DNA from 4 places in the Paraburkholderia sp. EG286B genome. Region 3 is predicted to be linked to each of the others. Evidence: predicted binding sites of a transcription regulator. Region 3 holds the regulator's gene; each other region holds the start of a gene.
What was found. The regulator LexA, encoded in region 3, represses DNA repair genes until DNA is damaged. The targets are predictions, from matches to a motif close to ACTGTATNNNNATACAGT.

Region 1 (5,768 bases), on a different contig from region 3:
TCCCGGAAGACTTCGTGCTGCAGGGCCTGTTCAAGGTCACGGAAACGCTGTTTGGCGTGCGCATCCGCCCGGACACCGCGCCGGTGTGGAATCCCGATGTGCGTTTCTTCCGCGTGGAAAACGCGGACGGCACGCTCGTCGCGCAGTTCTATCTCGACCTCTATGCACGCGAAGGCAAGCGCGGCGGCGCATGGATGGACGACGCCCGCTCGCGCCGCAAGCTCGAAGGCAATGACGTGCAAACGCCCGTCGCGTACCTCACGTGCAATTTCTCGGCACCGGTCGGCGGCCGCCCTGCGTGCTTCACGCACGACGAAGTCATTACGCTCTTTCACGAGTTCGGCCACGGCCTGCACCACATGCTCACGCGGGTGGACGAACTGGGCGTGTCGGGCATCAACGGCGTGGAGTGGGATGCCGTCGAATTGCCCTCGCAGTTCATGGAAAACTTCTGCTGGGAATGGGACGTGGTGCGCGAAATGAGCTCGCACGTCGAGACGGCCAAGCCGCTGCCGCGCGAACTCTTCGACAAGATGCTTGCCGCGAAGAACTTCCAGAGCGGTCTCGGCACGCTGCGCCAGATCGTGTTCTCGATGTTCGACATGGCGCTGCACGTGGACTTCGACGCTTCGAAGGGCAAGAGCGCGAACGACCTGGCACGCGAGATCAACGAGCGCTACCACGTCATTCCGCAGGCACCGTTCTCGCGCTGGCCGAACACGTTCAGCCACATCTTCGCGGGCGGCTACGCAGCCGGCTACTACAGCTACAAGTGGGCCGAAGTGCTTTCCGCCGATGCCTATGCCGCCTTCGAGGAAGCCGCACAAGCCGCGAAGTCGAGCGTGCTCGACGAAGCGACCGGCACGCGCTACCGCAAGGAAATCCTGGAAGTGGGCGGCAGCCGCCCGGCGATGGAATCGTTCAAGGCCTTCCGCGGCCGCGAGCCGAACATCGACGCGCTGCTGCGCCACAACGGCATGGAGCAGCCGCCGGCACAGCAATGACCACGTGACTCGCTCGTAAGCGATCCGAACGAAAACCGCGCATGGGTGGGCAACCCATGCGCGGTTTTTTATTGCCGCGCGTTTTATCGATGCAGCCTGAAATCGACGCTTTGCGGCCGCCCTTCGAGCGCAAGCGCCGCGCGCTGCGCGGGTTGCCGGCTCACCACCGTGCCCCGGCTCACAACCGCGAGCCGCGCCGCGCGCAGCCGGATCGCCTCGACGGGATCGCGCGCGTCGAGCACCACGAGGTTCGCCGCGCAACCGGGCGCCACGCCGTAGCCTTCGAGGCCGAGGATCGTCGCGGCATTCACGGTCACCGCGTCGAAGCAGGCGCGCGAGGCGTCGGTGCCCGTCATTTGCGCGACATGCAGGCCCATGTGCGCGACTTCGAGCATGTCGCCCGAGCCGAAGCTGTACCACGGGTCCATCACGCAGTCGTGGCCGAACGCGACGGTCACGCCTGCCGCCAACAACTCGGGCACGCGCGTCATGCCGCGGCGCTTCGGGTAGGTATCGGCGCGCCCTTGCAGCGTGATGTTGATGAGCGGATTCGCAATTGCCGCGACACCCGACTCGCGCATGAGCGGTATCAGCTTGCTCACGTAGTAGTTGTCCATCGAATGCATCGAGGTGAGATGCGAGCCGGTCACGCGCCCATGCATGCCCAGCCGGTGCGTCTGCGCCGCGAGCGTTTCGATGTGGCGCGAGAGCGGGTCGTCGGATTCGTCGCAATGCATGTCCACGCGCAGGCCCTTGTCGGCGGCGAACTCGCAGAGCAGGTGCACCGATTCGGCGCCCTCCGCCATCGTGCGCTCGAAGTGGGGAATGCCGCCCACCACGTCCACGCCCATCGCGATCGCGCGCTTGAGATTGTCGAAGGCACCGGGGCTGCGCAATACGCCATCCTGCGGAAACGCCACGAGCTGGAGATCGAGATACGGCGCGACGCGGCGCTTCACTTCCAGCAGCGCCTCGACCGCGAGCAGCCGTGCGTCGCATACATCGACGTGCGAGCGGATCGCGAGGAGCCCGCGCGCGACGGCCCAGTCGCAGTACTGCAGCGCGCGTTCGACGAGCGCCTCCTGCGTGAGATGCGGCTTGAGCTCGCCCCAGAGCGCGATGCCCTCCAGCAGCGTGCCCGATGCATTCACACGCGGCAGGCCATACGAAAGCGTGGCGTCCATGTGGAAATGCGCATCGACGAACGGCGCGCTCACGAGCGCACCCGCGGCATCGATCTCCTCGTGCGCCGCCGTCGTGAGCTGCGGCTCGACCGCCGTAATGCGCCCTCCCTCGATGCCGATATCCACCGTGGGATACCCGGCGGGATGCGCATGCGCGAGCACCGCGCGGCGAATGATCAGGTCCATCTGCGGCTCCTTGTTCTGGCGTGGCGCTTTCGTTAAGACTCGCGTCGATTCTATCGACGCCAGAATGACGCCGCCAGCGGCGTGGCCCGCCTCTACGCGCAGGCGTCAGACGGGCGCGATCGGGCCGTCGTCTTCCGCGGGATCGTCGTCGAAGAGTGCGAACTGCCCGCGCAACGCCGGGTTGTCCTCTTCGAGCCGCACGCCCACGCCGAGCAGTCGCACCGCCAGCTTGCGCCGCGCGAGCCCTTTTTCGAGCATTAGTAGCAGTGTGCGCACATCGGTGGCGTCGGCCACACACTCGACCGTCGTACGCTGGAAGTCGGCGAAACGGATCTTCACGAAGAGCTTGCGCACCGCGTGCGCGCAAGCCGCGCGTTCGATGCGCGCGTCGAGCTGCACCGCAAGCCGCTCGAGCTCCTCGCTGCACGCTTCGAGCGTGAGCAGGTCGTTCACATAGGTCGTTTCGACGCTCACCGACTTGCGCTCCTGATCGGCGCGCACGGGCCGGTCATCCAGGCCGCGCGCGAGTTCGTAGAGCCGCTTGCCGAAGACGCCGAAATGCCGATGCAGATCGAACAGCGACCACGTGCGCAGTTGCGCGCAGGTGGTGAGCCCGAGGTTTTCGAGCTTCGCCGCCGTGACCTTGCCGACGCCGTGGATCTTGCGCACGGGCAGCGCGGCGACGAAGGCATCGACTTCAGGCGGACGCACGACGAAGAGGCCATCGGGCTTGTTCCAGTCCGAGGCGATCTTGGCGATGAACTTGTTGGGCGCGACGCCCGCCGATACCGTCACGCCCACGGTTTCGCGCACGCGCGCGCGTATTTCCTCGGCGATCAGCGTGGCGCTGCCCTTGCAGCGCGAGGCGCGCGTGACGTCGAGATAGGCTTCGTCGAGCGAGAGCGGTTCGACGTCGGGCGTGTAGTCGCGGTAGATCGCCATGATCGCGCGCGAGGCAATGCGGTACTTCTCCATCGCCGTGGGCAGGATCAGCAGCTCGGGACACTTGCGCATGGCGAGCGCCGACGACATCGCCGAATGTATGCCGAAGCGCCGCGCCTCGTAGTTGCAGGTGGCGATCACGCCGCGCTGGTCGGGCCGGCCGCCCACGGCGAGCGGACGGCCGCGCAGCGAGGGGTCGTCGCGCATTTCGACCGACGCATAGAAGCAGTCGCAGTCGCAATGGATGATCTTGCGAGCGGCGGCGATAAGTGCGGCGGCGGAGCGCCCCGGGGCGGGCGCAGCCGGCGGCGCGAGGTCGGAGGAAGGCGAGTTCACGGTCTCGATACTGTACAAAAACACAGTACTATTTTCAAGACAAGTGTCCGCGCCCTTTATCGGCTCCCGTACCGCTTCGGATCGGCCAGACCGTCTCTGGACTGCTGGCTGCGCGGGCCTATACTCGTGCGGACTGAACAGGCCACGAGAGCGAGGAACGAATCGATGAAGACGATCGGCGTGATTGGGGGGATGAGCTGGGAATCGTCGGCCGAGTATTACCGGCTGCTGAACCGCCACGCGAAGGCGCGTCTGGGCGGCCATCACAACGCGCGCAGCCTGATGGTGACCGTGGACTTCGCGCAGGTCGAAGCGCTCCAGCGCGCGGGCGACTGGGACGCGCTGGGCGTGCAGATGGCCGAGGCCGCGCAGCAGCTCGAACGCGGCGGCGCCGAGATCGTGCTGCTCGCGACGAACACGATGCACCGCGTGCGCGCGGCGATCGAGGCGACGATCTCGATCCCCTTCCTGCATATCGCGGACCCGACCGGCCAGGCGTTGCGCGCCGCGGGCTTCACGCGAGCGGGCCTGCTCGGCACGCGCTACACGATGGAACAGGACTTCTATGTGGGGCGATTGCGCGAGGCGCACGGCATCGAAGCAATCGTGCCGAACGAACACGATCGCGCGGACGTGCACCGGATCATCTACGACGAGCTGTGTCACGGCAACGTGGATGCGCAGTCGCGGCGCGTGTATCAGCGCGTGATCGAAGACCTCGCGGCACGCGGCGCGCAGGCGGTCATTCTCGGCTGCACGGAAATCACGCTGCTGATTGGACAGAACGACTCGGCACTGCCGGTGTGCGACACGACCGCGTTGCACGCGCAGGCCGCGGTGGATTGGGCGATTGGAAGCGAGGCAGGTGCCTAGCGATGGCGCTCGTTGCAGCTTCAAGCCGCAGAAAACAAAAAACCCGCTCAGAGCGGGTTCATTGTTTGGCACGAGGCCTTGTTGCTTAAGACGTTTGGTTGCGGGGGTAGGATTTGAACCTACGACCTTCGGGTTATGAGCCCGACGAGCTGCCAGACTGCTCCACCCCGCGTCCGTCAGAGAAAAGAATTATAGGGTGCCTCAATCACTCCGTCAAGAGGCTTTTTCACACGATTGAAACGTCGCTCGTTCGGACACCGTCGGGCAGGTAATCGCAACGCGATAATTACTTCGGACAACCTGGCACATTTCACTGTGCCTGCGGGGGTTCCACCAGCGTGCGCACCTCTTCCGCCCACGCAAGCCACATCTCCTGCGTATGGATGCCCGCCTTGAGGATCGCGTACTGCAACTGCTGCCCGCGCGTGAGCGATGCCGCGCCAAAATCGCGCTGCTCGATCTCCCGATAGGTCGCGAGCCGCGCACGATTTTCTTCGATGAGCCGCGCGAGTTCCTCGGCGAGGCCGAGCGGCCCGATCACGGCATCGGCACGCAGCTTGAGCAGAAACACGTTGCGCGAGTCGAGGTCGAGCGCGGTCTCGCGCACCCAGCGCGCCACTTCATCCCGCCCGACCGGCAACACGCAGTACACCTTCTTGCGCGACGCGGCGGCCGTCTCGTCTTCGATGACCGAGACCCACCCCGCGTCGACCATGCGGCCCAGTTCGCGATAGATCTGCTGATGGGTGGCGTGCCAGAAATAGCCGATCGCGCGATCGAAGCGGCGCGCGAGGTCGTAGCCCGATGAAGGCTTTTCCAGCAAGGCGATGAGGATGGCATGCGGCGTCGACATGCGGCGATTCTAAACCACGCCCCGCCCGATACCGGATCTGTTGCGGACCGAATTTTCCCACTATGCAACTGGTTGCATAGTTTCGGCGACTTTGCTATGTTTGAGCCTGCCAGCCGGCGCGTACGCCGGCGCATCGAATCACGCGACGGCAGCCGCACCCGGCGGCCGCCCCAATCCAGGAGATATGGATGTCCCTGCCCGCCGTGCTGCGCCGCGGCCTGTCGATTCCCGTCGTCGGCTCGCCCCTCTTCATCATTTCGAATCCCGATCTCGTGATCGCCCAGTGCAAGGCAGGCGTCGTCGGTTCGTTCCCCGCACTCAACGCGCGCCCCGAGCACATGCTCGGTGAATGGCTCGACCGCATCACCACCGAGCTCGCCGAGTACAACG
Region 2 (5,768 bases), on a different contig from region 3:
CGCCTTCGGCCCCGACGGCAAGCTCTACGTGCCGCAAGGCGCGCCGTGCAACGTCTGCCTGCCGGCCAGCGACCCGCAGCGCGTGCACTTCGCGATGATCGGGCGCATGGACCCCGACGGCTCGCACTACGAGACTATCGCCCGCGGCGTGCGCAACACGGTCGGCTTCGCGTGGCATCCGCAGACGCACGAACTCTGGTTCACCGACAACGGCCGCGACATGCTCGGCGACGACATCCCCGACGACAAGCTCAACCGCCTCGCGCATGGGGGCGCGGACTTCGGCTTTCCCTATTGTCACGGCGGCAACGTCGCCGACCCCGAGTTCGGCGCAGGCCATCCGTGCAGCGCTTTCACGCCCCCGGTCCTCAAACTCGGCGCGCATGTGGCGTCGCTCGGCATGCGCTTCTACACCGGTTCGATGTTCCCGGCCGACTATAAGAACAGCATGTTCATCGCCGAGCACGGCTCGTGGAACCGCAGCAAGAAGGTCGGCTATCGCGTGGTGCGCGTGAGCGCCAACCCCGACGGCACGAACGCGCACCAGGTAGTGTTCGCGCAGGGCTGGCTCAACGCCGACGAAACCCAATGGGGCCGCCCCGCCGACGTGCTGCCGCTGCCCGACGGATCGCTCCTTGTCAGCGACGACTATGCGGGCGCGATCTATCGCGTGACCTACACGAAACCGTGACGCGGGCAGGCATGGTGCCGGGCATAAGCGTGCGCTTGTGCTGCAAGCGCGGCGTGCGGCATACAATGCCCGGCGGCCCGTGTGTGTTTGACGTAATGCGCTCATGACGGCCGAACGCCCACGTTTCGCCCGAGCCCATGCCCAACGACAAGAACCCCGCACGCTTTCGCTCCAAGACGCTCACCGCCGCCCTCGCCTTCCTGTTTGGCAGTCTCGGCGCACACCGCTTCTATCTATACGGCCCACGCGACGTGTGGGGCTGGGCGCATTTGCTCGGCACGCTCATCGGCCTTCCGGGCGTGATGCTGCTCGTCGCCACCGAACGCGCGTCGATTGCCGGCTGGGTGCTCGCCGTGATCGGCGCGGTGTCGGTCATCTCGGCGTTTCTGGCGGCGATCGTCTACGGGCTGCGCCCCGACGCCAAATGGGACGCGCAGTTCAACGCCGCGTTCGTGGAGCAAGGCCGCACGAGCCGCTCGGGCTGGACGGTGATCTTCGTCGTGATCTTCTCGCTGCTGATTGGCGCGTTCCTGCTGATGACGGGACTCGCACTTTCGTTTCAAACGTACTTCGAGTCGCAGGTCGAGGCCGCGAAGGCGATCTCGCAGTAAATCGCGCCGTAAATCGCGCAGTAACGGCTCAGAACAGGTCGAGCTGCGGCTTCTCGCGCACGGTCTTCGACTGCACGAACGCCGACATGTCCAGAATGCCGTGACGCCGCTCGTTGAGCCCGAGGCGCCGCACGGCATTGTGAAAGCGCTGCTTGAGCAGGTCGGCCCATAGCCCCGTGCCCTTCATGCGCTGCGAAAACGCCGACTCGTAGTCCTTGCCGCCGCGCATATCGCGCACGCGGCTCATCACGCGCTCCGCACGCTGCGGGAAGTGCGCCGCCAGCCAGTCCTGGAACAGCGGCGCGACCTCCCATGGCAGGCGCAGCACGATGTAGCTTGCGCTTGTCGCACCGGCCTCGGCGCAGGCTTCTAGCACGCGCTCCATGTCGGGCTCGGTCACGAACGGGATTACGGGTGCGATGCTCACGCCCACCGGCACACCGGCTTCAGCTAGCGTGCGGATGGTGCGCAGCCGCCGCGCGGGTGTCGCCGCACGGGGTTCGAGCGTGCGGGCGATATCGGCGTCGAGCGTGGTGATCGTGATTGCCGCCATGAACTGCTTGCGCGCGGCCATCGGCGCGAGGAGGTCGAGATCGCGCTCGATCAGCGAGGATTTCGTGATGGCCGCGAACGGATGCTGCCGTTCGGCCAGCACTTCGACCACGCGGCGCGTGATGCGCAGGTCGCGCTCCACCGGTTGCCAGGCGTCGGTATTCACGCCCAGCGCGATCGGCTCGGGCTCGTACGACGGCTTGGCGATTTCCCGCGCGAGCAACTCCGCCGCATTGACCTTGGCGTAGATACGGCTCTCGAAATCGAGCCCCGGCGAGAGGCCGAGATAACTGTGCGTGGGCCGCGCGAAGCAATAGATGCAGCCGTGCTCGCAGCCTCGATAGGGATTGAGCGACACGTTGAACGGAATGTCCGGCGACTGGTTGCGCGTGAGGATGCTTTTCGCGCGCTCTTCGAACACTTCGCTGCGCAGCCTGGGCTCGCCCGTTTCATCGCCATGGTCCCCGCCGCCGCCCGTCTGCTGCCAGCCGTCGTCGAACGCTTCGCGCCGGTCGACTTCGTAGCGCCCTTGCAGATTCGTGACCGCCCCGCGCCCCTTGCGCGCCGTGGGCGGCGCAACGGGATACCAGGCGTCGGGATCGGGGTGATGGGAGTCGGTCACGGCTGGAGCGAAATAGACAAGAAAACGCGGATCGATACTGTATAAATATACAGTATCGATCCGCGTTGTCGAGTCCTAAAAACGGGGCGCTTTCAGCCGCCACAGTGACCCTCGTCATTCCCCCACGGCGATGGTCAGCGTCTCCTTGATCTCTTCCATCACCACGTAGCTCTTCGACTGCACGGCGCCCGGCAGTTGCAGCAGGATGTCGCCGAGCAGCTTGCGGTAGTCCGCCATCTCGCCGATGCGCGCCTTGATGAGATAGTCGAAGTCGCCCGAGACGAGATGGCATTCGAGCACCTCCGGGATCTTCTGCACCTCGCGGCGGAACTGGTCGAACATGTTGCCGCTCTTGTGGTCGAGCGTGATCTCCACGAACACGAGCAGCGCCGCACCCAGCACCGTGGGATTCACGCGTGCGAAGTAGCCCGTGATCACGCCGTCGCGCTCCATGCGCTTGACCCGCTCGATGCACGGCGTGACCGAGAGCCCGACCTGCTCTGCGAGGTCCTTCATGGCCATGCGGCCGTCCTCCTGGAGCAGCTTCAGGATGCGGTGATCGAGCCGGTCGAGCGCACGGACCGGTTGGCGCTGCGTTCTCATGATTTCTTCCCGAAAATCTGAAAAATACGATAACAAAACCTGGACGTACAACAATAGCATAGCTAGAAATACTGGCTACACCCGAAATTTCATGCCTTCTTCCCTATCGGTGCCAAAACACGGCTTCCAGGGTCCCGGCAACGCGGCGTAGCTCAACGAATCTATATGGAGCAGCTATGCGAGTCGTCGTGTTGGGCAGTGGTGTGGTCGGTGTGGCCAGCGCCTGGTATCTCGCCCGCGCGGGCCACGAAGTCACGGTGATCGACCGCGAGGCCGGTCCCGCGCTCGAAACCAGTTTTGCCAACGCCGGCCAGATCTCGCCGGGCTACGCCGCGCCGTGGGCCGCGCCGGGCGTCCCGCTCAAGGCGATCAAGTGGATGTTCGAGAAGCACGCGCCGCTCGCCATTCGTCTGGACGGCACCAAATTCCAGCTGCAATGGATGTGGCAGATGCTGCAGAACTGCACGGCCGAGCGCTACGCGCTCAACAAGGGCCGCATGGTGCGCCTCGCCGAATACAGCCGCGACTGCCTGCAGGCGCTGCGCGCCGACACGGGCATTCAGTATGAAGGCCGCACGGGCGGCACGCTCCAGGTGTTCCGCACGCAGCAGCAGTTCGAAGGCGCGGCGAAGGACATCGCCGTGCTCGAAGACGCGAACGTTCCGTACGAACTGCTCACGGCCGCCGAACTCGGCCGCGCCGAACCCGCGCTCGCCGCGGTGTCGGGCAAGCTCACGGGCGGCCTGCGGCTGCCCGGCGACGAAACCGGCGACTGCCAGATGTTCACTACGCGCCTTGCCGCCATGGCCGAACAACTGGGCGTGAAATTCCGCTACAACACGCCGATCGATGGTCTCGCCATGCAGGGCGACCGGATCGCGGGCGTGCAATGCGGCAGCGAGCTGGTGCGCGCCGATTCGTACGTGGTCGCACTCGGCTCCTTCTCGACGAAGCTGCTCGCGGGCCTCGTGAAGATTCCGGTCTATCCGCTCAAGGGCTATTCGATCACGGCGCCGATCGTGAATGCGAGTGCCGCGCCGGTTTCGACCGTGCTCGACGAAACCTACAAGATCGCGATCACGCGTTTTGACGACCGCATCCGCGTGGGCGGCATGGCCGAGATCGTCGGCTTCGACAAGACGCTCAAGCAAGCGCGCCGCGAAACGCTCGAAATGTGCGTGAACGACCTGTTCCCGGGCGGCGGCGACACGACGAAGGCCACCTTCTGGACCGGTCTGCGCCCGATGACGCCGGACGGCACGCCGGTCGTCGGCCGCACGCCGATCTCGAACCTGTTCCTGAACACGGGTCACGGCACGCTCGGCTGGACGATGTCGTGCGGCTCGGGCCAGTTGCTCGCCGACCTGATCTCGGGCAAGCAGCCCGCCATCCGCGCCGACGATCTTTCGGTGCACCGCTATCTCGGCGACACGCAAGGCTCGCATCGTCCGGCGTATGCCTGAAGCCAGCCACGCTGCGGGAACGAACACGGCGCCTCCAGGGCGCCGTGTTTCATTTCTCGTTTTGAGTAGCGCCCGGCTGCGTCAGAACTGATCCTCCGCCAGCGCCAGCACGCCCTCGCTGCCGTTTGCGCTGACGATCGCCGCTTCGAGCGCCACCGCCTGCGGCAAGACGTGTTGCGCGAAGAACTGCGCCGTGGCGATCTTCGCGCCATGAAACTTCGGGTCCGCCTGCATGAGACGCTGCGAGGCGAGCATGGCGCGCGCCATCTGCCAGCCGCCCAGCACGATGCCCGCCAGCTTCAGATACGGCACGCTGCCCGCGAACACCGCGTTCGGATCGCTCTTCGCCTTCGCGAGCACGAAGTCCACGGCCGACGCCAGCGCCTCTTTGCCTGCCGCGAGATGCTTACGCATCGACTCGAACGCCGCGCCTTGTTGTGCGGCTAGCGCGTCGACGGTCTGCGCGATATCGGCAAGCAGCGCCTTTGCTGCCGCGCCGCCGTCGCGCAGCGTCTTGCGCCCGATGAGATCGTTTGCCTGAATCGCCGTCGTGCCCTCGTAGATCGGCAGGATGCGCGCGTCGCGGTAGAACTGCGCCGCGCCCGTTTCCTCGATAAAGCCCATGCCGCCATGCACCTGCACGCCGAGGCTCGTCACTTCGAGCGCCAGCTCGGTGCTCCAGCCCTTCACGATCGGCACCAGGTATTCGTAGCGCGCCTGATGCCGCGCCCGGGCCGCCTCGTCGGGGTCGCCATGCGCGCGGTCGCTCTCGCCCGCCGCCACGTAAGCGAGCGCACGCGCGGCTTCGGTGAGCGCCCGCATCGTGGCGAGCATGCGGCGCACGTCGGGGTGATGGATGATGCTCACCGCCGCTTTCGCGGAACCGTCCACCGGACGGCTCTGCACGCGCTCCTTCGCATAGGCGAGCGCCTTCTGGTACGCGCGATCGGAGACGGCCACGCCCTGCATGCCCACCGCAAAACGCGCCGCGTTCATCATGATGAACATGTATTCGAGGCCGCGATTCTCTTCGCCGATCAACTGGCCGATCGCGCCGCCATGATCGCCGAACTGCAGCACGGCGGTCGGGCTCGCCTTGATGCCGAGCTTGTGTTCGATCGACACGCAGTGCACGTCGTTGCGCGCGCCTGGCGAGCCGTCGTCGTTCACGAGGAACTTCGGCACGATGAAGAGCGAGATGCCCTTCACGCCTTCGGGCGCCGTGG
Region 3 (5,768 bases):
AATGCGAACGGCAGATCGACGAGCGCATCGATCACCCGTTTGAACGGGAACGTATAGCGCACGAGCACCCACGCGAGCAGGAAGCCGAATACCGCATTGATCAGTGCCCCGCCGAGCGCGGCGCTGAACGTGAGCCGGTACGACGCGATCACGCGCGGCGACCACACGGCGCGCACGAACTGGCTCCAGTCGAGTGTCGCCGTCTTGAGAAAGGTGGCGGCAAGCGGAATGAGCACCACGAGGCTCAGGTAAGCCACCGTGATGCCGAGCGTCAAGCCGAAGCCAGGCAGCGCACTGGGCTTGCGCAATCGAAACGTTGTCATGCTCATCGTCCAGACATGGGTTGCGCGATTCGTGCGTTGCCAATTCGCGCCGAAAAGCGCGCCCGTAGGCGCGCTTCGTTGTTATGCGGTCACGTCGTTATGCGGACCGCGTACTGCCCGACAGCTTTACTGCGGCTGATAGATCGAATCGAACACGCCGCCATCTGCGAAATGCGTCTTCTGCGCGTTGGGCCAGCCGCCGAAGGTGTCGTCGACCGTGTAGAGCTTGAGCTTCGGAAACTTCGCCGTGAGCGCCGCCGGGACCTTGTCCGAACGCGGACGGTAGAAGTTCTTCGCGGCGATCTCCTGGCCCTCTTCGCTATAGAGGAACTGCAGGTAGGCCTCGGCCTCCTTGCGCGTGCCCTTCTTGTCGACGACCTTGTCCACCACGGCGACCGGCGGCTCAGCCAGAATGCTCACGGAGGGCACCACGATCTCGAACTTGTCCGGGCCGAACTCCTTGAGCGAGAGAAATGCTTCGTTCTCCCATGCAATCAGCACATCGCCGATGCCGCGCTGCACGAAGCTCGTCGTCGCGCCGCGCGCGCCCGAATCGAGCACGCCCGCGTTCTTGTAGAGCTTCGTGACGAAGTCCTTCGCCTTCTGCTCGTTGCCGCCCGGCTGGTGCAGCGCATACGCCCACGCCGCGAGATAGTTCCAGCGCGCGCCACCCGAGGTTTTCGGATTCGGCGTGACGATCGAGACGCCCGGTTTGGTCAGATCGTCCCAGTCCTTGATGTGCTTGGGGTTGCCCTTGCGCACGAGGAACACGATGGTCGACGTGTACGGCGAGGCGTTGTCGGGCAGACGCTTTTGCCAGTCCTTCGCGACGATGCCCTTGTTGGCGAGCGCGTCGATGTCCCATGCCAGCGCGAGCGTCACGACGTCGGCCTGCAGGCCGTCGAGCACCGAGCGCGCCTGTGCGCCCGAGCCGCCATGCGACTGCTTGATGGTGAGCGTTTCGCCCGTCTTCGGCTTCCACTGCTTGATGAAGGCTTCGTTGATGTCCTGGTACAGCTCGCGCGTCGGATCGTAGGAGACATTGAGCAGCGAGGTATCCGCGTGAGCGGCGATGGGCGCCATGGCCGCCATCGCCGTGACCCCGACGAGCGGCGCCACGCCGATGACCAGTTTTGCCGCCAGTGTTTTCAGCCAGCCCGCGCGCCCCGTATGTGTCGTGCCCATCTATCTGTTCTCCGTTCTCGTGTGTGCTCGTTTGCGCTCATTGGTGAGTTGCAGCTAACGATGGAGGCCAGTCTAGCGATCCGCTTACATTATTAAAAATGATGTTTTCTCATTTTTTAATACGCAAAAGTGGTAAGGGCAGAGGAAGTCGCTGCTGGAACGCGGTTTCATCCGCGCAAACACGGGAAAGCGGCCTGATGGCAACGCTCAGTCGATGAACTTCAAGTAACACTTGAAAAGTGGCGAGTACTGTATAAAAATACAGTTACCTGTTCAAACATACAGTGGCGCCATGACCAAACTCACCGCACGACAGCAGCAGGTTTTCGATCTGGTTCGCCGGGCCATCGAGCGCACGGGCTTCCCGCCCACGCGCGCCGAGATCGCGGCGGAACTCGGCTTCAGCTCGGCCAACTCCGCGGAGGAGCATCTGCGTGCGCTGGCGCGCAAGGGCGTGATCGAACTGGCTGCGGGCGCCTCGCGCGGCATCCGTCTCGTGCCGGGGCCCGACGACCTGCCGCACCAGTTCACGCTCCCGCACCCGAGCATCATGCAGCTCTCGCTGCCGCTCGTCGGCCGCGTCGCGGCGGGTAGCCCGATCCTCGCGCAGGAGCACATCTCGCAGAACTACATGTGCGACCCGGCGCTCTTCTCGAGCCGCCCCGACTACCTCCTGAAGGTGCGCGGCCTGTCCATGCGCGACGCCGGCATCCTCGACGGCGACCTGCTAGCCGTGCAGAAGAAGGCCGAAGCGAAAGACGGCCAGATCATCGTGGCGCGCCTTGGCGACGACGTCACCGTGAAGCGCCTGAAGCGCCGTCCGAACGGGCTCGAGCTGATCGCCGAGAACCCCGACTACGACAATATTTTTGTCGAGGCCGGCAGCGCGGAATTCGCGCTCGAAGGCATTGCGGTCGGCCTGATCCGCCCCACCGAATTCTAAGCAATCCGTCTGCGCGTAGTTTGCGCGCAGTTCGCGCAGAGTTTGCGCACGCACCGTCTGCGCACTACCTGGAGAGAGTCATGGAACGCCTTGCCCGCCTGCTGCCCTTCCGCCAATTCGGCCGTCTTCGCCATCTCCGTGGAATCGCCTCGTGCGCGGTCCGCGAAGTGCGCGGTTCGGCTGCCGCGCTGAGCGGCTCGCTTTTCGAAGACTCGCCAGAGATGGTGGCGGCCAGCACGGCCGACCTGCCCGTGCTGCCCTCGGCCCAGCCCGCGTTTGCGCGCGTGTCGCTCAACAGCACGCTCAACACCGAACAGCCCATGCGCCGCGCGCCCGTGCGCGTCTATCAGGGCCCGTCGCGGCTCATCCTCGTCGGTACGGTCGACGCGGTTTGCCGCGCGATCGACCGCTGCATCGCCGAACAGCACAGCGACCTGCCCGCGGCGCTCGCGAAGTAAGCAGGAACGCAGCTGAAATGTGAGAAGAGGTTACGGGCGGGATCGTTTGGCCTGGTTTGCGGTCAACACCGTGTTTAAACGATTTGCCCTATGCCGATGACGGAATCTCTCTCTACCCCGCGTAAGACCCAAGGCTGGAAAAAGCCCGTCGCGATCACGGTTGCCGTCGCAATGGTGGTTGCCGCGATCGGCTACGCCTATGCGTCGCCCTATATCGCGGTGAAGCACATGAAAGCCGCCGCCGATGCGCGTGACGCCGTCGCGCTCAACGAGTACGTCGATTACCCTGCGCTGCGCCTGAGCCTGAAACAGCAGGTGGGCGAGATGCTGCATCGGCGCGTCGAGGGGCAGCACAGCAGCAATCCGCTGCTGATCCTCGGCGCCGTGATTGGCGCGGCATTGATTAGTCCGCTCGTCGATGCCTACGCCACACCGGAAGGCGTGGCCGCCCTGCTCGATGGCATGCCGCCGACGGGCAAGCCCGGCGACCGCCCGCACGCGCCGCCGCCGGCGGAATCCGGCGCGCCATCCACGCAATCGGCGGAACCGGCGCAATCGGCACCCGCCTCTGCCTCGCCACCGGCCCCGGCGGCATCCGGCAATCCCGCGCCCGAGGCCCGGCCAGTGACCACGGCCGGCTATCGCGGCCTCAACGAGTTCGCGCTCACGTGGGACCGCGGCAGTACGGGCGAGCACTACGCCGCCATCCTGCAGCGTCACGGGCTCTTCTCGTGGAAGCTCTCGGCCGTCGAGCTCGACGAAGGCAACGTCTCGAACTGAGACAGACCGGTGGTGACAGCCGAGCCAGGCCGGCTCTCTACGAACCGGCCCGCTTGATCCGCTATGCGGCGGCTTGCTGCTGCTTTTCCTCAGCCGCCGACGAACACGCCACCAGAATGCTGCACGATACGCGGTCGAGCAGCGGCGTGTTGCCCGCGCCCATCCACCAGCGCGAGAGCCCCGTGCGGCAGCGGTGGCCCACCACCACGAGGTCGGCATTCAGCTCGTTGGCCAGATTCGCGATTTCGTCGATCGGATGACCGAACGCGAAATGCCCCTGAGCGCGCACGCCGCGCTCGGTTAGCCAGTCCACGCCTTCCTGAAGGATCTCGCGCGCCGTTTCTTCGAAGCGGCCGCAGGCCACATCGGTCAGCAAGCCGGCGCTCTGCGCAATCGTCGAACGCATGTCGACGACCGAGAGCAAATGCGTCTCGGCTTGCAGATCGAGTGCAAGATCGGCGCCGCAACGCAGTGCCTTGCGGCCTTCGCGCGAGCCGTCGTAACAGAGCAGAATTTTTTTATAGCTCGCCATGATCGCTTCTCCCCGCCCGCGTGATTTGCAGGCTGTGCGATTCTCATGATGGTGCGCCGCAATTCCACATGCAAGGGCTGGAAAACGCCAGGTGTGCATCGAAAAACGCCAGATGTGTCGCGACCGCCGCACGCATCTTGCTCAGTGCTGAATGCTTGCCGTGACATGCATTTGCCCGCGTATCGTCAAACCGCTTCGAAGCGCGGCCCGACCCGCCACGCAGCAATGCACTAAAATGGGCCGCCTTGTTTCGTGCGATTTTTCGTTCGGTACTTCGAGCGACTCGCGCGATGCCCGTTCGACTCACGTTCAACCGGTCCATGCCAGCACCCGCCATCGAATTCGAGCAGGTCATCAAACATTACGGAGACAGGGCGGTCGTCAACGGCCTGTCGTTCGACGTCGTTCCCGGCGAGTGCTTCGGACTGCTCGGCCCGAACGGCGCGGGGAAAACCACGACGCTGCGCATGCTGCTCGGCATCGTTTCGCCCGATGCGGGTCGCATCAGCCTGTGCGGCGAGCCGGTGCCGGCGCGCGCACGCCACGCCCGCCAGCGCGTGGGGGTGGTGCCGCAGTTCGACAATCTCGACCCCGACTTCACCGTGCGCGAGAACCTGCTCGTGTTCGGCCGCTACTTCGGCTTGTCTGCGCGCGAAACGCGCGACCTCGTCGCGCCGCTGCTCGAATTCGCGCGCCTCGAAAGCAAGGCCGACGCGCGCGTGGGCGAGCTCTCCGGCGGCATGCGCCGGCGTCTCACGCTCGCGCGCGCGCTCGTGAACGACCCCGACGTGCTCGTGATGGACGAGCCCACCACGGGCCTCGATCCGCAGGCGCGGCATCTGATCTGGGAGCGGCTGCGCTCGCTGCTCGCGCGCGGCAAGACGATCCTCCTCACCACGCATTTCATGGAGGAGGCCGAACGGCTTTGCAATCGCGTCTGCGTGATCGAGGAAGGCCGCAAGATCGCCGAGGGCGCACCCAAGGCGCTGATCGAATCGGAGATCGGCTGCGACGTGATCGAGGTGTACGGACCGGACCCGGTGGCGCTGCGCGACGAACTCGCGGGCGATGCGAAGCGCACGGAGATCAGCGGCGAGACGCTGTTCTGCTATGTGGACGACCCCGCGCCCGTCCATGCGAAGCTGCGCCATCGCTCCGATTTGCGCTACCTGCACCGGCCCGCGAATCTCGAAGACGTGTTCCTGCGGCTCACGGGCCGCGAGATGCAGGATTAACGGCGGCTGGATTAACGGCGGCAAGATCGACGGCGGCGTACGAATCGCCAAGGACACCATGCAGACACGCACCAACAACCCGACGCCCTCGCGCCCCGAGCATGCGAGCGTGCGCGAGCCGCGCGCCGCGCTGCCTTCGAACGCCACGCACTGGATGGCCGTGTGGCGGCGCAACTATCTGGTCTGGCGCAAGCTCGCCCTCGCGTCGATGTTCGGCAATCTCGCCGACCCGATGATCTATCTGTTCGGTCTCGGCTTCGGGCTCGGGCTGATGGTCGGGCACGTCGACGGCGTCTCGTACATCGCGTTTCT
Region 4 (5,768 bases), on a different contig from region 3:
CGGTAATGCCCTGCGTGATGACCTTGGTGTCTTTGTTGATCAGAATCGACATGTATTGACCTCTTTTCGTTTGGCGTCGCGCGTCGCGTCATCCGCGCCTTGCGTTGCGGATTTCGCGCCGGCACGCCGCCATTCGTGTCCGGTGAAAATTACTTGCCTTCGGCAGCCGCGACGACCTTCTGCGCGGCTTCTTCCATGCTGTCTGCCGAGATGATCGGCAGGCCCGATTCGGCCAGCATCTTCTTGCCGAGGTCCTCGTTCGTGCCCTTCATGCGCACGACGAGCGGCACGTTCAGGTTCACGGCCTTCGAACCAGCGATCACGCCTTCTGCGATCACGTCGCAGCGCATGATGCCGCCGAAGATGTTCACGAGGATCGCCTTCAGGCCCGGGTTCTTGAGCATGAGCTTGAACGCTTCGGTGACCTTCTCGGTCGTGGCGCCACCGCCCACGTCGAGGAAGTTGGCCGGCTCGCCGCCGAACAGCTTGATGGTGTCCATCGTCGCCATGGCGAGGCCTGCGCCGTTCACGAGACAGCCGATGTTGCCGTCGAGCGAGATGTACGCGAGGTCGAACTTCGAGGCTTCGATTTCGGCCGGATCTTCTTCGTCCAGGTCGCGGTAAGCGACGATTTCCGGATGACGGGACAGCGCGTTGGAGTCGAAGTTGAACTTCGCGTCGAGCGCGATGACCTTGCCGTCGCCGGAGACGTTCAGCGGGTTGATTTCAGCCAGCGAAGCGTCGGTTTCCCAGAATGCCTTGTACAGGCCTTGCAGGATGGCGCGGGCTTGCGGAATCGAAGCATCCGGCACGCCGATCTTCGCGGCGAGGTCGTCGGCCTGGGCGTCGAGCAGACCCGTCGACGGCTCGACGATGACCTTGTGGATCAGTTCCGGGTGCTTTTCGGCGACTTCTTCGATGTCCATGCCGCCTTCGCTCGAACCCATCAGAACGATCTTTTGCGACACGCGATCAACGACGAGGCTGACATACAGTTCCTGCTTGATGTCGGCGCCTTCTTCGATCAGCAGACGGTTGACCTTCTGGCCTTCCGGACCGGTCTGGTGCGTGACGAGCTGCATGCCGAGGATCTGGTTCGCGTATTCGCGGACTTGCTCGATCGTCTTGGCCACCTTCACGCCACCGCCCTTGCCGCGGCCGCCAGCGTGGATCTGCGCCTTGACGACCCAAACCGGACCGCCCAGCTCTTGAGCGGCCTTGACCGCGTCATCCACCGAAAACACCGGGATGCCGCGCGGGACCGCGACTCCGAATTTCCGCAGGATTTCCTTACCCTGGTACTCGTGAATCTTCATGCGTGATTCCTTCAGTCTGAGAGTTGGAGTGAACTTCGATTCCGCTGTTGTTATTCATGCGAGACGGCGTCGGCCCTGCCCTCTTGGCCCGGGCTCCGGCTGTCGCGCACGCTGGGGGTTTCCGCGCCGCGTGCGATTGAACGCGGCACATGGCCATACCAGCGCGGATAAAACTGCTTCACCGCCTCCCCGTCGAACCGCAGCGCATGGCAGCGGCCAAGCTGGAAGGGCGGCTTTTCACCGGCGGCCTCATTGCCTCCGGCGGTCTTGCCGAGTTCCGGTCCGGGCGCTTCGCCCGGCGAGCCATTCGATGTGTCCCACACTGCCCCGACGAACGCCTGGATCGCAGCGGTCGGCAAAACGCCCAACATTTCTGTGAGGTGTGTGCAGCCGACCGTGCCGGCGAGGAGCCGGCCCGCTTCACGGCGGAAATTGTCGAGGAGATTGAGCCCGATAAGGGCCCGATAGGCGGGATTGGCGTTCTGGCACTGACCGTCGTAAGGCACCCAGTCGGACGACGCTTCGGCGTCGACGACGTTGAGCTTGCGATCGATCGTAATGCGCAGCCAGAGTTCATGGATCGGCAGACCATTGGGCCGGACACCGGCGGCGAGCGGCACGTCGCGTGGCTTGTGGTCGGTCAGGCACGCGTCGATGTCCCACAGGCCGTCTTCGCGCTCATAGGCAACCGCCCGGATGGCGCGCTGATGGCGCAACTGGCGGGGCACGGGCGGAGAAAGCGGCATGCTAAAGGTAAGACCGGATTGGAAAACCTCGTGATTTTAACATACCGGGTATTTGAGACAGCCGCGAACACACAGGCCGGGCGGGGACTTGCCTGCGTGGATTTTTCGAGACGGCCGGCTCAGTTGTCGGACCAGTCTTCGTCGATTCCCTTGAGGATCTTGCCGATGATCGACATCGAGAAGCCGCGCGCCGCGAGAAAGCGCGCCTGACGCGCGCGCTCGGCAGGCGTCTCTGGCAACTGGCCGTACTTCTTCTGCCAGACCGTGCGGGCACGCACGAGCTCGGTCTCGCGCAGTTGCGAGCTCACCTCTTCGATGAGCGCTTCGCCCACCGCATGGCGCTTGAGTTCGCTGACGATACGCCCCGCCCCCACGCGCGACGCGCGCCGGTGCACGACGCTTTCGGCAAAGCGCGCGTCGGAGAGCCAGCCCTCGCGTTCGAGCGAGTCGAGCAGCACTTCGAGTGCGTCGGCGTCCTCGGTGTACGGCATGAGCTTGCGCGAGAGCTCGGCGCGGCTGTATTCGCGGCGCGATAGATAGCCGAGCGCGCGGCCCTTGAGGGAGCGCTCGGGGCGCTGCTTCGCCGTGGACGACTTTTCGCGCTCGCTGGCGCGTGCGGCGCGGCTGGCCGAGCTGCGCTCGTATTGGTCGCCTTGCGGTGCGCTGGATTCGCGCGCCGTTTCGAGAGGCGCGCGACGCGATCGCTTGAATGTTGGTTCGGACAGCGGCTCTGGCGGCAGGTTTGCCGCCGCTTCATCCGCCCCGTCGAAGAAAGCCTCGAACGGGACTTCGAAGACCGCGCCGCCATCGTCGCTGAGATCGGTGGGCGAGGAAAACGCGGCGCCAGAATGCGCAAAGCCGCGATCGCCCGGCTGGGCGTCGCGGCTCAAATGGCTTGAGCGGCTCGTGCGCGAGTCGGCAGGCTTGTCGGCGGAGCGCCGCTCGGCGCCCCTGTCCGCAGGCGAACCCGCTCGCGGGTTAGCCTGCTCGCCGGAAGGCGAGGACGTGGGTGACCCGCCCTTGCGCATCAACTTGCCTTATCTACGAGAGCCTGGTGGACTTACTCTTCGTCAGCGACTTCGACTTCGCCGGAATCCTTGACGCCGTCCGGCATCGTGCTCACGCCAAGCGATTCGCGGATGCGGTTTTCGATCTCGCGAGCAATGTCCGCGTTCTCGCGCAGGAATTCGCGTGCGTTGTCCTTGCCCTGGCCAATGCGCTCGCCGTTGTAGCTGTACCACGCACCCGCCTTGTCGACGATCTTGGCCTGCACGCCGAGGTCGACGATTTCGCCCTGACGCGAGATGCCCTCGCCGTAGAGAATGTCGAACACGGCTTCGCGGAACGGTGGCGAGACCTTGTTCTTCACGACCTTCACACGCGTTTCGCTGCCGATCACTTCGTCGTTCTTCTTGATCGAACCGATGCGGCGAATGTCCAGACGCACCGACGAGTAGAACTTGAGCGCGTTGCCGCCCGTGGTGGTTTCCGGGTTGCCGAACATCACACCGATCTTCATGCGGATCTGGTTGATGAAGATCACCATGCAGTTCGTCTTCTTGATCGTGCCGGTGAGCTTGCGCAGCGCCTGCGACATCAGACGCGCCTGCAGACCCGGCAGCGAGTCGCCCATTTCGCCTTCGATTTCGGCCTTCGGCACGAGCGCCGCGACCGAGTCGATCACGATCATGTCGATCGAGCCCGAGCGCACCAGCGCGTCGGTGATTTCGAGCGCCTGCTCACCCGTGTCCGGCTGCGAGATGAGCAGTTCGGGCACGTTCACGCCGAGCTTGGCGGCGTATTGCACGTCGAGCGCGTGTTCCGCGTCGATGAACGCCGCCGTGCCGCCGAGCTTTTGCATTTCGGCGATCACCTGCAGCGTGAGCGTGGTCTTGCCCGACGATTCCGGACCGTAGATCTCGACCACCCGGCCGCGCGGCAGACCGCCCACGCCGAGTGCGATGTCGAGGCCGAGCGAACCGGTGGAGACTACCTGGATGTCCTCGACCGCTTCGCCGTCGCCGAGTCGCATGATCGACCCTTTGCCGAACTGCTTTTCGATCTGCGCGAGCGCGGCGGCCAGCGCCTTGCTCTTTTCAGCAGTCAGCCCAGCCGAGCCTTTCTTGCTATCTTCCATGAATCGTCCTTTGCTATGATGAACGGCGTCTCGTGACCTTGCGCACGCCTCATTCGGGCTAATGCACACGAACGCAGACACTGTATAAAAAAACAGTGGTTTTGGCAAGCCTTTCTGGCGATCCAGAACCGCGAATTTCGGGAGACCGCCGCGCGTCGCCTGGCCGCGCCTTCAAGGACGCGGCGCGGCGCGGGTGTTACGAGCCTGACTACGAGGTCAAAACGCCTCGAAGGCGACGCTGGCGCAACATGCGAATCCTCATTGCCGAAGACGACAGCATACTCGCGGACGGGCTCGTGAGATCACTCCGCCAATCAGGCTATGCCGTTGATCACGTGCGTAGCGGCGTGGATGCCGATACCGCCTTGTCGATGCAGTCGTTCGACCTCCTGATCCTTGATCTGGGCCTGCCGAAAATGCCGGGCCTCGAGGTGCTGCGCCGTTTGCGCGCGCGCAATTCCAACCTGCCCGTGCTGATCCTCACCGCCGCCGACAGCGTGGACGAGCGCGTCAAAGGCCTCGACCTCGGCGCCGACGACTACATGGCCAAGCCCTTCGCGCTCAACGAGCTCGAAGCGCGCGTGCGTGCGCTCACGCGGCGCGGCGCGGGCGGCGGCCCGACCGTCGTGCGGCATGGCGCGCTGGCGTTCGACCAGGTGGGACGCATTGCGCGCATCAATGACCAGGTGCTCGACCTTTCCGCGCGCGAACTGGGCGTGCTCGAAGTGCTGCTGCAGCGGCTCGGGCGGCTCGTTTCGAAGGAGCAGCTCGTCGACCACCTGTGCGAATGGGGCGAGGAAGTCAGCAACAATGCCATCGAAGTCTACGTGCACCGGCTGCGCAAGAAAATCGAAGCGGGCGGCGTGCGCATCGTGACCGTGCGCGGGCTCGGCTACTGCCTCGAAAAGGAGGCGAAGGACACGCAGGCCGGCGCAAGCCAGACACCCGCCGGCACGCCCGACGCCGCGCCGGCGATGCCCGCCAGCCACTACTTCAAGTAGGCGGGATCGACGATGGCCGGGCGTCCTCCCATCGCGCGCGCCGTGCCGCCCAAGGGCGCCGCAGGCGTGGCCGGTTCGGCCGGCGACAGCGCCCCGGGCGCGACCGCATTCGCGGCCGATGCCCTCGACGACGACGCGCGCGACGCCCGCTACGCCAATCCGTTCGCCCCGCCCGACGAAGCCGAAGCCGCCGCCGAGGCGCGCCCGCGCTCGCTCTTCGGCGAGATTCTCGACTGGATGCTCGCGCCCCTGCTGCTGCTCTGGCCGATGAGCATCGCGGTCACGTATCTCGTGGCAAAGTCGATCGCCAACGGCCCCTTCGACCGCGCGCTCGAAACCGACGCCTATGTGCTCGCGCGCCAGATCCAGCCGGTGAACGGCGTGGCCGAACTGACGCTGCCCGCCTCCACGCGCGACTTCCTGCGCGCCGATAACGTCGACAGCGTGTTCTATCAGGTGCTCGGCAGCCGCGGCGAGCTGATCGGCGGCGATCGCGACATGCCGCTGCCGCACGATGACGACCGCCCGCCGCCGGGCCTCGTCGAGTTCCGCGACGACACGCTGCATG

Region 1: the regulator LexA is predicted to act here: its motif matches at 3,662-3,679, upstream of dinB (DNA polymerase IV).
Region 2: the regulator LexA is predicted to act here: its motif matches at 2,513-2,530, upstream of AB4Y42_RS11240 (PA0069 family radical SAM protein).
Region 4: the regulator LexA is predicted to act here: its motif matches at 4,279-4,296, upstream of recA (recombinase RecA).

Annotation. Positions count from the first base shown of each region.
Region 1 is NZ_JBFRCF010000002.1:425,364-431,131, forward strand. It holds gene AB4Y42_RS05285 (M3 family metallopeptidase) at 1-1,004, shown strand, start outside; gene AB4Y42_RS05290 (amidohydrolase family protein) at 1,088-2,374, opposite strand; gene dinB (DNA polymerase IV) at 2,480-3,652, opposite strand; gene AB4Y42_RS05300 (aspartate/glutamate racemase family protein) at 3,818-4,525, shown strand; tRNA gene AB4Y42_RS05305 (tRNA-Met) at 4,621-4,697, opposite strand; gene AB4Y42_RS05310 (PadR family transcriptional regulator) at 4,836-5,378, opposite strand; gene AB4Y42_RS05315 (NAD(P)H-dependent flavin oxidoreductase) at 5,567-5,768, shown strand, end outside.
Region 2 is NZ_JBFRCF010000004.1:509,810-515,577, reverse strand. It holds gene AB4Y42_RS11250 (sorbosone dehydrogenase family protein) at 1-691, shown strand, start outside; gene AB4Y42_RS11245 (NINE protein) at 829-1,302, shown strand; gene AB4Y42_RS11240 (PA0069 family radical SAM protein) at 1,331-2,476, opposite strand; gene AB4Y42_RS11235 (Lrp/AsnC ligand binding domain-containing protein) at 2,591-3,079, opposite strand; gene AB4Y42_RS11230 (D-amino acid dehydrogenase) at 3,256-4,542, shown strand; gene AB4Y42_RS11225 (acyl-CoA dehydrogenase) at 4,624-5,768, opposite strand, start outside.
Region 3 is NZ_JBFRCF010000006.1:448,352-454,119, reverse strand. It holds gene cysT (sulfate ABC transporter permease subunit CysT) at 1-323, opposite strand, end outside; gene AB4Y42_RS16195 (sulfate ABC transporter substrate-binding protein) at 450-1,508, opposite strand; gene lexA (transcriptional repressor LexA) at 1,801-2,451, shown strand; gene AB4Y42_RS16185 (hypothetical protein) at 2,532-2,909, shown strand; gene AB4Y42_RS16180 (DUF2939 domain-containing protein) at 3,006-3,689, shown strand; gene AB4Y42_RS16175 (universal stress protein) at 3,751-4,221, opposite strand; gene nodI (nodulation factor ABC transporter ATP-binding protein NodI) at 4,542-5,456, shown strand; gene AB4Y42_RS16165 (ABC transporter permease) at 5,515-5,768, shown strand, end outside.
Region 4 is NZ_JBFRCF010000004.1:155,339-161,106, reverse strand. It holds gene sucD (succinate--CoA ligase subunit alpha) at 1-52, opposite strand, end outside; gene sucC (ADP-forming succinate--CoA ligase subunit beta) at 150-1,316, opposite strand; gene AB4Y42_RS09620 (DUF2889 domain-containing protein) at 1,367-2,062, opposite strand; gene recX (recombination regulator RecX) at 2,182-3,090, opposite strand; gene recA (recombinase RecA) at 3,123-4,199, opposite strand; gene AB4Y42_RS09605 (response regulator transcription factor) at 4,448-5,200, shown strand; gene AB4Y42_RS09600 (sensor histidine kinase N-terminal domain-containing protein) at 5,213-5,768, shown strand, end outside.